DNA from 2 places in the Variovorax sp. PMC12 genome. Region 2 is predicted to be linked to the other one. Evidence: riboswitches for the same ligand, from Rfam matches in the RefSeq annotation. Region 2 holds a riboswitch; the other holds the start of a gene.
What was found. A riboswitch is a leader RNA that binds a small molecule or an ion and turns the genes downstream of it on or off. The one in region 2 is predicted to bind thiamine pyrophosphate.
Positions count from the first base shown of each region.

Region 1: linked by a shared signal. The riboswitch ahead of C4F17_RS03935 (purine-cytosine permease family protein) and the one ahead of thiC (phosphomethylpyrimidine synthase ThiC) in region 2 are both predicted to bind thiamine pyrophosphate.

Region 1 is NZ_CP027773.1:848,587-856,134, reverse strand. It holds gene C4F17_RS03940 (adenylate/guanylate cyclase domain-containing protein) at 1-1,273, opposite strand, end outside; TPP riboswitch at 1,476-1,576, shown strand; gene C4F17_RS03935 (purine-cytosine permease family protein) at 1,654-3,009, shown strand; gene thiD (bifunctional hydroxymethylpyrimidine kinase/phosphomethylpyrimidine kinase) at 2,954-3,802, opposite strand; gene C4F17_RS03925 (FAD-dependent oxidoreductase) at 3,847-4,938, shown strand; gene thiS (sulfur carrier protein ThiS) at 4,935-5,132, shown strand; gene C4F17_RS03915 (thiazole synthase) at 5,154-5,969, shown strand; gene thiE (thiamine phosphate synthase) at 5,966-6,907, shown strand; gene C4F17_RS03905 (TonB-dependent siderophore receptor) at 6,913-7,548, shown strand, end outside.
Region 2 is NZ_CP027773.1:4,813,800-4,821,347, reverse strand. It holds gene C4F17_RS22450 (AraC family transcriptional regulator) at 1-976, shown strand, start outside; gene C4F17_RS22445 (thioredoxin family protein) at 1,285-1,611, opposite strand; gene C4F17_RS22440 (HAD family hydrolase) at 1,666-2,358, opposite strand; gene thiC (phosphomethylpyrimidine synthase ThiC) at 2,391-4,274, opposite strand; TPP riboswitch at 4,366-4,471, opposite strand; gene C4F17_RS22430 (YchJ family protein) at 4,498-4,932, opposite strand; gene C4F17_RS22425 (helix-turn-helix transcriptional regulator) at 5,068-5,835, shown strand; gene iaaH (indoleacetamide hydrolase) at 5,858-7,381, opposite strand; gene C4F17_RS22415 (metallophosphoesterase) at 7,479-7,548, opposite strand, start outside.

The sequences.
Region 1 (7,548 bases), 1.9 Mb from region 2:
GGATGTCGACCGGCACGAACTTCCTGAACGCCTGGAGGCTGCGTGCCGACTCGTCCAGCGCCTGGTTGAGATGCTGGACCTCCAGCACCCGGCTCGGCTCGAGCGGCAGGTTGTCCAGCTCCAGCCGACCGATGCGGCGCGCGACGCGCGAAAGGTTCTCGATGGGCCCTGTCACCAGCTTGGACAAGCGCAGCGAGAGCAACAGCGCCAGTCCGAGGAAGCTGAGCGTCATGAGCAATGCCCACAGCACCGAGCGCTGCAGGCCCCCGAGCACCGTCTCCTCGGGCTCCCAGCTGACGAGCTGCCAGCGCGTGTGGGGGATGTGCGAGGTCTGCACGAGGTAGCTGCGCCCGTCGTGCGCCATCGAAAAAGCCAGGTCGTCGGCACCGCCGGCCGTGCTCTTGGCGAGCATGTGAGCGTGGATGGCGCCCAGCACGCCGGTGTCGGGCGACTCGAGCTCGCGCACCGGGTCGGGATGGTCGCTGCGGGCGATCACATGATGGTCGGAGCTCAGCAAGGCGCTGTCGCCGCTGCCGAGCGCGCCGAAGATGCGCACCAGCCTCGACAGATGCCCCAGCGACACATTCGCGTCGACCACGAGCCCGCGCCGGTGGCCCTCGTCGTCGACTCGCCCGGAAGGCCGTGCGTGGCCGACGGCGAGTTCCTGCGCGTCGCTCATCAGGAAGGGCTCGGTCCACACCGGGCCTTTCGCCTTCACCGCCTCCCGGTACCAGGTTCGCTTCTCGGGGTCGAAGTCGCTGCGGTACGAGGAGATGGACGTCGTCGAGAAGCGCTGCCTGGCGTCGCCGCCGTCGAGGTCCGGCGAGCTCTTGTATTGCCAGGTCTCGGTGCTGAAGTCGGGGCCGCGCAATACCTGGCGGATGGCCGGAACCGGATAGCGCACGGCCATCAGCACATGGCCGTCGTCGGTGGCCACGTTGATGCTGTCGAGCTCGGGGGTCTGCTCCAGCATGGTCCAGAGCATCTCGGCGGTCTGCTCGCCGTCTTCCCCGGTCGCGTGCACGCTGGGCGAATCGGCGATGGCGCGGATCACGCCCTCGGTCTTGGCGAGGAACGCCAGCACGTTGTCCTCGACACGGTCGTGGTTGGTCTTGTGCGCGGCCGTGCCCACCTTGGACACCAGCTTCTCCGCCGCCCAGTAACCGAAGGCCACCAGCAAGAGCGACTGCACCAGCGCGACGGCGCAGATGATGGAGCCCACGTCGACCCTGAAACGCCGCAGGCGTGCGCCCTTGAAATCCTCATCGGCCATGCAATTCCCTCTCCCTTTTTTTGTTTCCTGTCTGCTTATCGGCACGCGCGCCCTTTTCTTCTGTTTTGTTGTTGCGGGCGCGGCGATTCTCGCGCGGGGGCACGCCCGGCCCGAGGGTTTCCCCTTGCCCGCAAAGGCACGCCTGCCATTGCGGCTTCCCCGCAGCGGATAAACTCCGGGCCGCGCCGTGGGTTGCCCGCGGCGCAATTGCTAGGGGTGCTGCACGGCTTGCCGTTCGGCTGAGAAAGTCCCTTTGAACCTGATTGAGGTAATCCTCGCGCAGGGAAGCTGGTCCGGTTGGCCGCTCACGTTGTCTCGCGTGACGACCGTGTCGCTCGGGCCCCGCCCACCTGCCAAACCTTTTGCACTGGAGCAAACGGATGGCACAAGACGACAACAACGACGATCGCAGCAGCAACGCCGGATCCGCCTCATCCAACGAGGCGCTGACGCCGTTGCCCGCGTCCAGGCGCGTGTTCGGCTGGCACGACCACGCCGCGCTGTGGTTCAGCCTGGGCGTCGGCCTGCTGGTGATGCAGATCGGCGCGTACCTGGTGCCCGCGGTGGGCACGCGGGACGCGGCCATCGCCATCGTGCTGGGCTCCTGCCTTGGCGCGGGCCTGCTGGCCTGGACCGCGCGGCTCGGTTGCGAGAGCGGCCTCGCCAGCGCCGGCCTCATGCACGCCACTTACGGCAGCGCCTTCGCGCGGCTGCCGGTGCTGCTGAACATCGTGCAGCTGGTGGGCTGGACCACCTTCGAGCTGGTCGTCATGCGCGAGGGCACGCAGGCCATCGGCCAGGCGGCCTTCGGCCCTTCCATCGGCTCGGCATGGGGCGGCGTGCTGACCACGCTGCTCTGGGGCGCGGTGCTGCTGGCCCTGCTCGCGGGCTCGATGGTCAAGCTGGTGCGGCGCTTCGTCAGCCGCTTCGGGCTGCCGCTGGTGGTGCTGTCGCTGCTGTGGCTCAGCTGGCAGTTCGCGACGCGGCTGCATGCCAAGGGACTCGACGCGTTCTGGGCGCGGCCGGGCGACGGCAGCATGGGCATGTTCGGCGCGCTGGACCTGGTGATCGCGATGCCGGTGTCATGGCTGCCGCTGGTGGCCGACTACGCACGGCACGGCAAGCGCGGTACCGGGGGCCTGGGGAGCGCCTTCAGCGGCACCTGGCTCGGCTATGCGCTGGCCAACATCTGGTGCTATGCGCTGGGCGTGATGGTGGTGAGCGTGGCCGAGCCGGGCACCGAGCTGGTGACGGCGCTGCTGCTTGCGCAAGGCGGCCTGCTGGCGCTGGGCCTGATCCTGATCGACGAGCTCGACAACGCCTACGGCGACGTGTATTCGGGTTCGGTGTCCACGCACAGCCTGCTGCCGCGCTGGAGCGTGAAGCGCTGGGGCCTGCTGCTGGCCGCGCTGTGCATCGCTTTTGCACTGGTGCTGCCGATGCACACGCTGGAGCCCTTCCTGCTGTTGTTGAGTTCGGTGTTCGTGCCGCTCTACGGCGTGATCATCGGGCGGCTTGGCAGCGGACAGTCCGTGTCGGTGGGCGGTGCGCGGAAGATCGATTTCGGCGCCGCGCTGATCTGGATCGCGGGCATTGCCGCGTACCACGCGCTGGCCAGATGGGCACCGCAGTTCGGCTCGGCATTGCCGACGCTGGCCGCGACCTTCGCGCTCGCGTGGCTCAGCCGGCCGTCAGCGCGAAGCGGTGCGTCGGCACTGGCGCAAAGCCGTGGTTGAGAGGACCATGACCCGCGCCGATCTTCACATCCGCCCCCGCGGCCATCGCGCCGAGGATGTACGCACGCGCCCGCTCGACCGCCTCCGGCAGCGCCGCGCCCAATGCCAGGTGCGCGGCGATGGCGGACGACAACGTGCAGCCGGTGCCGTGCAGATTGGGGCTGTCGATGCGCTTCGAAGCCAGCCGCCTGCGCTCGCCCCCGGACTGCAGCAGCACGTCGACCACGTCGTTGCCCGGCAGATGGCCGCCCTTGAGCAGCACGCCCTTGGCGCCGAGCGCCAGCAGTTCGTCGGCCGCGCCGTCGAGCGCATCGATACCGTCGATGGGATGGCCGATGAGCAGCGCGGCTTCGTCGAGATTGGGCGTCACCACCAGCGCGCGCGGGAACAGTTCGCGCACCAGCACCTGCACCGTCTCGGACGCGATCAGCCGGTCGCCGCTGGTGGCGACCATCACGGGGTCGAGCACCACGTTCTTCAGCTGGTAGCGGTCGATGGCCCAGGCCACCACTTCGACGATCTCGGGCGCGTGCAGCATGCCGAGCTTGACGGCATCGACGCCGATGTCTTCCACCACGGCCTGGATCTGCGCCTTGAGAAACTCGGGCGGCACGCCGTGGATGCCCGACACGCCGAGCGTGTTCTGCGCGGTGAGCGCGGTGATGGCCGTCATGCCATAGCAGCCGAGCGCCGCGAAGGTCTTGAGATCGGCCTGGATGCCGGCGCCGCCGCCGCTGTCGGAGCCGGCAATGGAGAGCACGCGTGCATAGCGCTGGGTGGGTGCTTGGGTCATGCCGAAAATTATCGGCGGTATCCATGGCCGGAAGGAGCGAGACCATGAGCCTTCCTTTTCAATCCGCCGCCGTCCTCGGCGCGGGCCTCATGGGCCGGCTGATGGCGGTCACGCTCGCGCAGGCGGGCTGCAAGGTCGACCTGTTCGAAGCGGGCAGCCCCGATGCGGAAGGCGCTGCCGCACGCGTGGCAGCCGCAATGCTCGCGCCGCTGGCCGAATCGGCGGTGGCGCCGGTGTCGGTCGTGCGCATGGGGCAGCACGCGCTCTCGCGCTGGCCCGAGCTGCTGGCAAAGCTGGCGCAGCCCGTGTTCTTCCAGCGCGAAGGCACGCTGGTGCTGTGGCACCGGCAGGACGCCGCCGAAGCCGCACGCCTGGCGCGCGTGCTTGCCAACACCGGCACGCAGGTGCCAGAGCTCGCGCCGATGCAAACGCTCGACGGCAAGGCGATCGCCGCCCTTGAGCCCTCGCTCGGGCAGCGCTTCATGCAGGGCCTGTTCCTGCCGGGCGAAGGTCAGCTCGACAACCGCGCGCTGCTCGCGTCCCTGCTTGCCACACTGCAAGCCAGCCCCGGCGTGACGCTGCACTGGCAATCGGCGCGCGCGCCTTCGGACTTCACGCCCGGCGCACCGGGCCAGCCCGACCGGGTGATCGACTGCCGCGGCTTCGGCGCCCGGCCCCAGTGGAACGCACTGCGCGGCGTGCGCGGCGAAGTGATCCGGGTGCACGCCCCAGAAGTGACGCTGAGGCGGCCCACGCGCCTGGTGCATCCGCGCTACCCGCTCTACATCGCGCCCAAGCCGGGCAACCTGTTCGTGATCGGCGCGACCGAGATCGAATCGGACGACATGTCGCCCGCCAGCGTGCGCTCCACCTTGGAACTGCTGAGCGCCGCGTATGCGGTGCACAGCGGCTTTGCCGAGGCGCGCATCGTCGAAATCGCCACGCAGTGCCGGCCCACGCTGCCCGACAACCTGCCCGCCATCGAGCAGCCGCAGCCGCGCGTGCTGCGCATCAACGGGCTCTACCGCCACGGTTTCATGATCGCACCCGCGCTGCTCGACGCCGCGATGGAACTGCTGGCGCACGGCCGCTCGACGCTCGCTGCGAGCCTCGGCATGGAGATATCCCACGCATGAACATCCTGATCAACGACAAGCCTTTCACCCTGCCTGACAACGCCGTGCTGACCGATGCGCTGGCCGCGCTGGACGCCACGCCGCCGTTCGCGGTGGCGGTGAACCGCGAGTTCGTGCCGCGCTCCGCCTACGCCGCGCGCGCGCTGCAACCCGACGACCGCATCGAAGTGATCCGCCCCGTGACGGGCGGCTGATTGATTGACGGAGACGACACGATGAACACCACACACGACGACCCGCTGGTTCTCTACGGCGAAACCTTCCAGAGCCGCCTGCTGCTCGGCACCGCTCGCTATCCCTCGCCAGACCTGCTCGAAGCCGCGGTCAAGCGCGCCCGGCCCGCGATGCTCACGGCCTCGCTGCGCCGGCAGACCGCGAATCAGGGATCGGGCAACAGCGAGCTCGGCAACGGCTTCTGGGAACTGCTGCGCCGCCTCGGGGTGCCCGTGCTGCCCAACACCGCCGGCTGCCACAGCGTGCAGGAGGTGGTCGCCACCGCGCAGATGGCGCGCGAGCTGTTCGACACGCCCTGGATCAAGCTCGAGCTGATCGGCGACGACTACACGCTGCAGCCCGACACGCTGAACCTCGTCGACGCGGCCTCGCAGCTGATTCGCGAAGGCTTCAAGGTGCTGCCCTATTGCACCGAAGACCTGGTGCTGTGCCAGCGGCTGGTCGACGTGGGCTGCCAGGCCGTGATGCCTTGGGCCGCGCCCATCGGCACGGGCCGTGGACCTGTCAACCCTTATGCGCTGCAGGTGCTGCGCGACCGGCTGAAGGTGCCGATGCTGGTCGATGCCGGCCTGGGCCTTCCTTCGCATGCCTGCCAGGTGATGGAATGGGGCTACGACGGCGTGCTGCTCAACACGGCGGTCGCGCTGGCGCAAGACCCGGTGGCCATGGCCGGCGCATTTGCCGACGCGGTGCAGGCCGGGCGCACCGCACACCGTGCCGGCGCAATGGCCGCGCAGGACGCGGCGCAACCCAGCACACCGGTGCTCGGCACGCCCTTCTGGCATCACGCGCCATGACAGCTTCAATGAACGACGCCCGCGCCATCGCGCAAGCCATCGTCGCGGCCCACGGCTTGCGTTTCGGCGCGATCACCGCCGCGCCCGTGAGCGCGCCGGTCTTCTCGTCGGACGACCCGGTGTACCGCGGCGCCAAGCAGGCCTGCTCGGCGCTGGGCTTCATCGAGATCGACGCCGAATGCCTGGCCCACGCCTGGCGCGCGCAGACGCTGCGCCTGAGCAACTTCGACGCCGCGCTGTGGCCCGACGCGCCCGCAGACTTCGGCATGCGCCCGTTTCCCCCGGCCGCTCGCGACGATGCATTCCCGCCCTGCCCCGAACGCCTCGGCCTCTATGCCGTGCTGCCCGATGCGCAATGGGTCGGCCGCATGGCGCGCGCCGGCGTGCCGACTGTGCAACTGCGCTTCAAGTCGGAAGACGCGGCGGCCATCGAGCGTGAAGTGCAGGCGGCCGTCGAAGCGGTGCGCGGCACCGATGCGCTGCTCTTCATCAACGACCATTGGCAGGTCGCCATCGCGGCGGGTGCCTACGGCATCCACCTCGGCCAGGAAGACCTCGACGCGCTCTCGCCCGATCAGCTGGCGCAGCTGCGCGCTTCAGGCGCGAGGCTCGGCGTCAGCACGCACGGCTACGCCGAGATGGTGCGCGCGGACAGGGTGAGCCCGAGCTACATCGCGATGGGCGCCGTCTACCCGACCACGCTCAAGAAGATGGCGACCGCGCCGCAGGGCGTGGCCCGCCTCGCAGCCTATGCGCGACTGCTGCGCGGCTATCCACAGGTGGGCATCGGCGGCATCGACGCGGTGCGCCTGCCCGAAGTGCTGGCCACGGGCGTTGGCTCCGTCGCCGTGGTGCGCGCACTGGTCGCGGCGGAAGACCCCGAGGCCACGGCCATGCAATGGATGGCGGCGATGGAAAGCAACGCCGTCGGCAACTGAACACAATGAACCAACCCAAGCCCTCTTTTTTTTCTTCCGCCTGGCCGCTCTCACCCGTGTCGCGCGCGCTGGCGGTCGTTCTCTTCACCGCCGCTTGCGGCGCGCAGGCGCAGCAGGCGGCATTGCGTGAAGTCACCGTCAACGACAGCAGTGCCGCGCCGCAAGCCGACATCAGCGGCTTCGGCGATGTGCCGCTGCGCGAGCTGCCGCTCTCGGCCACGGTGATCGACAGCCAGCAACTGCGCGCCAGCGGCGCCCGGCGGCTCGCGGACCTCACCCAGTTCGACGCCTCCGTCACCGACGCCTACAACTCCGCCGGCTACTGGGACTACCTCACGGTGCGCGGCTTCGTGCTCGACAACCGCTTCAACTACCGGCGCGAAGGCCTGCCGATCAGCGCCGAGACCTCGATTCCGCTGGACAACAAGGAACGCGTGGAAATCTTGCGCGGCACCAGCGGCATCCAGGCCGGCACCAGCGCGCCGGGGGGCCTGGTCAACTACGTCGTCAAGCGGCCGACCGAGCAGGACCTGCGCACGGTGCGCATCGAGACCAACAGCCGCGGCAGCCTGCTGGGCGCCGTCGACCTTGGCGGGCGCTTCGGCGAGAACCGCGAGTTCGGCTACCGCATCAACGTGGCG
Region 2 (7,548 bases):
CGTGAGAGCCATCGTGCAGGGCTACGAGCGCTACGGCATGGACCCGGCCGAGGCCTTGAAGGCGGCACAGATCACGCCGCGCGAGCTGGCCCGGCCGGGCGCGCGGGTGACGGCCGCGCAGTTCGAGGCGCTGTCGGAACACGCCATGCAGGAGCTGGACGACGAGGCCCTGGGCTGGTTCTCGCGGCGCCTGCCCTGGGGCAGCTACGGCATGCTGTGCCGTGCCTCGCTCAGCTCGCCCGACCTGGGCGTGGCCATCAAGCGCTGGTGCCGCCACCACCGCCTGCTGACCGAGGACATCGGCCTGGCGCTGGATGTGGCGGGCGGCGTGGCCACCCTGCGCATCACCGAGAACCGCCCGCTGGACGAGGCCTTCCGCGAGTTCTGCCTGGTGACGAGCCTGCGCTTCATGCACGGCTACATGTGCTGGGCGATCGATTCGCGCATCTCGCTGCGCAGCGCGGGCTTTCCGTTTGCCGCTCCACCGCACAGCGACGCCTATGCGCCGATGTTCACGCCGGAGGTGCGCTTCGACGCGCCGCAGGCGAGCATCAGCTTCGATGAGCGCTACCTCGCCCTGCCGCTGCAGCGCGACGAGCGCGCTTTGCGCGCCATGCTCAAGCGCGCACTGCCGCTGACCATCCTGCAGTACCGGCGCGACCGTCTGCTGGGGCAGCGCGTGCGCGAGTTGCTGCGATCGCGCGCCAGCGAAGCGACCACGGCCGAGGCGCTGGCGGGGCTGCTGAACGTGTCGGGCCGCACGCTGCACCGGCAGCTGCACGAGGAAGGCACGTCGCTGCAGACGCTGAAGAACGAGGTGCGCCATGAGCTGTCCGTGGAGCTGCTGCGGCGCACCACCCGGCCGATCAAGCAGGTGGCGCTGGCGGTGGGGTTCCGCAACGAGAAGAGCTTTTCACGCGCGTTCCTGCAGTGGACGGGGCATGCGCCGAGGGACTTTCGGCAGTTGGGGTTGTAGCGGGGGCGCGTTTGGGCGCCGTTGTTGCTTCGGGGTGTGTGCTCAGGGCATCGGGTACTCCCCTCCGCGAATGTCCCCCGGCCTGCGGCCTCCTCCTTTATTTCGCTGCGGGGAGCACCCGACGCCCTGAGCACGGGGCGCGCCGCTGGCGCTCGGCCGATCAACCGGCGCTCTGTCCAACGCTCACGACGATGGGGTGCCTTGCGCAGCGAAATAAAGGAGGAGGGGCGCAGCCCCGGGGACATTCGCGGAGCAAGGTACCCCGTCGGCGTGAGCGTCGCCCCGAATCGACATAACCCACCGAGTCGTCAGGTCGACTGCGTGATGGACGCCAGCGCGTCGGCAATGGATTGGCTGTCTTCCGGCCGCACCAGCTTCGCGACTTCCTTGCCGTCGCGCATGAACACCAGCGTGGGCCACAGCCGCACGTTGAACGAACGGCCCAGCGGCCGGCCGCTGCCGTCTTCGACCTTGATGCGGCGCACGTTCGGATACTTGGCGAAGGCCTCCGCGATGTTCGGCTGCGCGGCCTTGCAGATGCCGCACCAGTTGGTGCCGAACTCGACCACGGCGGGGCCGGTGAGCGCATCGATCTCGGCGCGGTCGGGTTGCTCGGTCTTGTATTCGGAAGTCATGTGGCGATGTTCCTGTGCTGAAGGGCTGTCGATGCCCTTCATTGCACCAGAAACTCAGGCCGCCTGCAGGTCGTAGCCTGAAAGCAGCGCGGGCAATTCGGCCATGTCGCTGAACACGCGCACCACGCCCACGCTCAGCAGCGGCCCCGGCCCGCTGTGGCCCGATTCGCCGGTGCTGTAGCCAAACACGGTCGCGCCCGCGGCCACGCCGGCCATCGCGCCGGTGACGGTGTCCTCGACGATCGCGCAGCGGCGCGGATCGACGCCCAGCGCCTCGGCTGCCGCCAGGTACACGTCGGGATGCGGCTTGGAGCGCGGCATTTCATGGCCGCTGAAGATGCGGCCCTGGAAGCAGTCCAGCAGGCCGACCTTGGCCAGCTGCAGCTCGACCTTGTGGCGGTCCGCGCCCGAGGCGCAGGCGATGCGGCCCTTGAGCCGCGCATGGATCGCGCGGATGGCGGCCGGCGCGTTCGGAATCGCGACGAGGTCGCGCTCCAGTGCTTCGTTGCGCCGCGCTCGGAAGCTGCGCAGCCACTCGTCGGTGATCTTCACGCCGGTCTTCGACTCGATGAGCGCGGCCTCGTCCTTCACCGCCTTGCCGGTGAAGGTGTTCATCGATTCCTCGGTGCTGAGGTGCCAGCCGAGCTCGCCGAGCATCTCGGCGAGCACGCGGTTGGTGATGGGTTCGGAATCGACGAGAACGCCGTCGCAGTCGAACAGGACCGCGGAAAAGGGAAAAGGGGTCATGCCTCCATGGTAGCAACGACCCCGCTGCAAGCTCAGGACACGGCCTTGATCGGGATGTAGATCTCGCCGCCGCCCGCCATGAACTCCTTCGACTTCTCTTCCATGCCCTCGGTCATGGCTTCGGCTTCGGCCACGCCCTTCTTCGCGGCGTACTCGCGCACTTCCTGCGTGATCTTCATCGAGCAGAACTTGGGGCCGCACATGGAGCAGAAGTGCGCCACCTTGCTCGAGTCCTTGGGCAGGGTCTCGTCGTGGAATTCGCGCGCGGTGTCGGGGTCCAGGCCCAGGTTGAACTGGTCCTGCCAGCGGAACTCGAAGCGTGCCTTGCTCAGCGCATCGTCGCGCGAGCGCGCGCCCGGGTGGCCCTTGGCCACATCGGCCGCATGCGCGGCGATCTTGTACGCAATGATCCCCTGCTTCACATCGTCGCGGTCGGGCAGGCCCAGGTGCTCCTTCGGCGTCACGTAGCAGAGCATCGCGGTGCCGGCCCAGCCGATCATGGCCGCGCCGATGGCGCTGGCAATGTGGTCGTAGCCCGGCGCGATGTCGATGGTCAGCGGCCCCAGCGTGTAGAACGGCGCCTCGTGGCAATGCTTGAGCTGCTCGTCCATGTTCGACTGGATCATGTGCATCGGCACGTGGCCCGGGCCTTCGATCATGGTCTGCACGTCGTGCTTCCAGGCAATCTGCGTGAGCTCGCCCAGCGTGCGCAGCTCGGCGAACTGCGCCTCGTCGTTGGCGTCGGCGCCCGAGCCGGGGCGCAGGCCGTCGCCGAGCGAGAAGCTCACGTCGTAGGCCTTCATGATGTCGCAGATGTCCTCGAAGTGCGTGTAGAGGAAGCTCTCCTTGTGATGCGCGATGCACCACTTGGCCATGATCGAGCCGCCGCGCGACACGATGCCCGTCATGCGGTCGGCCGTGAGGTGGATGAACGGCAGGCGCAGCCCGGCGTGGATGGTGAAGTAGTCGACGCCCTGCTCCGCCTGCTCGATCAGCGTGTCGCGATAGATCTCCCAGGTGAGGTCTTCGGCCACGCCGCCCACCTTCTCCAGCGCCTGGTAAATGGGCACGGTGCCGATGGGCACCGGCGAGTTGCGCACGATCCAGTCGCGCGTGGTGTGGATGTTCTTGCCGGTCGACAGGTCCATCACGTTGTCGGCGCCCCAGCGGATGGCCCACACCAGCTTCTCGACCTCTTCCTCGATGCTCGAGGTGACGGCCGAGTTGCCGATGTTGGCGTTGATCTTCACCTTGAAGTTGCGACCGATGGCCATCGGCTCGACTTCGGGGTGGTTGATGTTGGCCGGAATGATGGCGCGGCCGCGCGCCACCTCGTCGCGCACGAATTCGGGCGTGATGATGCGCGGAATGCTCGCGCCCATGGGGTTGCCCGCCACGCGCTTCGCACGCTCCTCGTTGGCGAGGTACTGGGCCATCCACTCGCGCTTGCCGTTCTCGCGCAGGGCCACGTACTCCATCTCGGGCGTGACGATGCCGCGGCGCGCGTAGTGCATCTGCGTGACGTTGGCGCCCGACTTTGCGCGGCGCGGCTGGCGCTGCAGCGCCGAGGCACCGGCGCGCAGCTCGGCCAGACGCTGGGCGTCGCGGTCTTCGTTCTTGGCGCCGTCGTCCAGCGCGTGGTGCGAGCGGCCCTCGTAACTTTCAGTGTCATTGCGCTCGATGACCCAGGCGCCGCGCACGTCGGGCAGGCCGCGGCGCACGTCGATCTCGACCTTGGGGTCGGTGTAGGGGCCGGAGGTGTCGTAGAGCGAGACGGTCTCGCCGTTGGTCAGCAGCACGTCGCGCACCGGCACCTGCAGGTCGGGACGGCTGCCCGGAATCACGCACTTGTGCGAAGCGGGAAACGGCTCGCGCGTGAGCGAAAGCAGCGAGGTGAACTTGTCGGGGGCATTCATCGGAGGCACTCCTTGTTGAGGAAAAGGGTGCTCCGCAATCGCTCGGTGGACTTCGGGAAGCCCGTCACGGAAGGGGGAGTGACGGACCGGAGTCAGGGAGTGCAGCTCTTCTTACGCCGGTATGACCCGGATCAAGTTCGCGGGTCGGCAGCTTTGCCATCTCAGCACGCCACATGCGTGCACCCCGGAGCGGGGCCGATTGTGCGAGCCGCCGGGCGGCGCGTCAAGCCAGGGGCTGCTGCAGGTCGCCGTCGAGATAGAACCAGCGCGCGCCCTCGCGCACGAAACGGCTGCGCTCGTGCAGCCGGGTCGCGGCGCCGGTGGCCGCGCTGCGCTGGCGGGCGACGAACTCGACCTCGGCGTGGTCGGCGTCGAGCACGGAGCGCGAACGGATGTCCAGCCCCAGCCATTTGACCCCCGGCTCGAACTCGATGGAGGCCGGCCGCCTGGCCGCGTCCCAGGTGGCGAGCAGGTACTCGCCGCGCTCCAGCACGAAGGCCGAGTAGCGAGAACGCATCAGCGATTCGGCGTCCGGCGCCGGCGTGTTCTCGAAATCGTCGAGATAGCGGCCACAGCACAGGGCGTAGCCGATGGGCTTGTCGCGGCGGTCGGTACGGCCGCAGGGACAAGGTCCGGTGGTGGGATCGATGGCACTCATGAAGACCGCTATTGGAACACCTCGCGGGCCGGGTGCCGAGAGGGCAAGCCCCGGGGTGCCGCGCCGAGGGCATTCACCCTTGGCGCGGCGCTTGCTAAACGCTAGCTTCACAGCGATTCCACCGGAAGAACCGCGATGTACCTCACAGGCACTGAACAGCAGGCGTTGCGCGGCGTTTTCACGCTGCTGGCGCAGGACGCCGCCGGCAACGAGCGCGATATTCGCGAAAGCCTGGGCCGGGCGCTGCTCGACCTGCTGCGCGCGGACCAGTTCGCCTCGTTCGTGTGGGATGCGGGCAGCCGCAGCTTCGGCGCGCGCGTGGCGATCAACATGGAGCCCGCCAACCTCGACAGCTACGCGCAATGGCACCAGCACAACGATCCGATCACCTTCGTGCTGCAATCGCGCCGCCGCGCCACGCGCGTGACCGAGGTGATGCCGCAGCGCGCCCTGATGCGCACCCCGTTCTTCAACGACTTTCTCTCGCGCGACGGCCTGCACTGGGGCATGAACCTGCATGCCTTCGAGGGCGAGCGCGCGCTGGGCGACCTGCGCATCTGGCGGCGCAAGGGACGCGGCGATTTCGGCGACCACGAGAAAGCGCTGCTGGACCTGATCGAGCCGGCGTTCGCCGGGGCGCTGCAGCGGGCCCAGCGCGCGGCTGCGGCCATCGCCTTGCCCCCGCCACGGCAAGCGCAAGACGCTGCATGGTCCCTGCTGAGCGCACGCGAGCAGCAGGTGGCGCGCTGCGTGCGCGAAGGCCTCACCGACAAGGAGATCGCGCGGCGCATGGAGGTGGGCGTGCCCACCGTGCGCACCTACCTGCGGCGCATCTTCGACAAGCTGGGCATCGAGCGCCGCGCGGCGCTGGCCGGCTGGAGCGTGCCGCCGGCCGGGCGCTGACCACGCACCCCGGCTTGCTTGCTTATTTGGGCGCGGGCAGCCGGCCGAGCACCTGTTCCACGGCGAGCCCCACGGCCAGCAGCTTGCGGTCGCTGCCGGCCGGCCCGTCGAGTTCCAGCCCCACGGGCAGGCCCGTCGTCGCGCCGAGGCCCGACGGCAACTGCACGCCCGGAATGCCGGCGTTGCTGCCCGGGTCGGTGTTCTGGATCAGCGCGCCGAAGTTCTCCGGGCTGCTGGCCTCGGGCGCCGCGGCCAGCGCCACGCGCGGCACGGTCGGGAACACCAGCGCGTCGAGCCTGTTGCTGGCGAAGGTGTCGCGGTAGAGCTTCTGCAGCGCGGGGCGTGCAACGCGCATCGCGTTGTCGTAGACCGGCTTCGCATCGACCGTGCCGGCGGGCGCGGGCAGCTTGCGCGGGATCACGAAGGCGTCGAAGGTGCCCTTGACGTCGGGGCTGGCGATGCCGGCGGCGAGCTGCGCGATGTCGATGCCGGTGCGGTACTTCGCGAGGTAGGCCGCCATGTCGTCGTTCGCCTCGTAGAGCGCGAGCGGAAAGCCGATCGCGCCGTTGAGCTCCATCAGCTTCGGCATTTCCACATCCACCAGCGTGACGCCGGCCGCGCGCAGCTTGGCCAGCGCGGCGTCGGTGGCGGCGCGCGTGTCGGCGTCGAGGTTGGCGTAGAAAGCCTGCACCACGCCGAGCCGCACGCGCTTCAGGTCGGCGGGCCGGAGCGGCTTGCCGCCGGCGATCACGCCGTCGAGCAGTGCCACGTCGGCCATCGACTGCGCCATCGGCCCGGCCGTGTCGCGCGTGTGCGAGATGGGCGCAATGCCCTGCTGCGGATAGCGGCCCATGCTCGGGCGCAGCGACGCGCAGCCGTTGAAAGCGCACGGAATGCGCACCGAGCCGCCGGTGTCGGTGCCGAGGGCGGCCGGCACCATGCGCGCGCCCAGCGCCGCGCCATTGCCCGAAGAAGAGCCGCCCGCGATACGGCTCGCGTCGTAGGCATTGCGCACGCCCACCTCGGGCCCGCTCTGGAACGCGGGGTTGTAGCCGGTGACGCCGAAGGCCAGCTCGTGCATGTTGGTCTTGCCGAGCACCACCGCGCCGGCGGCGCGCAGCTTGGCCACCACAGGTGCATCGGCGCCGGGCACGAAGCCCTTGAGCGCAGGCGTGCCGGCCGTCGCGGGCAGGCCCTGCACCTGGATGTTGTCCTTGATGGCCACGGGCAGCCCCGCGAGCGGCTTGCACGCGCCGCCGCGCTTGCGCAGCGCATCGGCGGCGCGCGCCTGCTTCAGTGCGCCGGCTTCGTCGAGCGTGATGAAGGCATTGAGGTTCGCCCGGGCCTTGGCCTGGGCGATGTAGGCCGTGACCAGCTGCTCGCTGGTGACGGCACCGGCGCACAGCTGCTTCACGGCTTCGCTCGCGGTCAGCGCGGCGATGTCGGGCGCGGCGGCGGTCTGCGCCTGCGCCTGCGCCGGCAGGATGGGGGCGCCAAGGCACAGCAGGGCCAGGGCGGTGGCGGGAACGGATTTTGAAATGGACATGGCGAAGGCCTCCGACAAGAGAGGCCGCCATGGTGCGCTCGAGGCGCACGGTTGTCTGTCGTCGAAACCGATGACAGGCTGACGGATGGGTAACCGGCTAGCGGAACATCACCCACTCGGGCCGCATGTTGAAGCGCACCGGCAGGATGCTCACGCCGAGGCCGCTG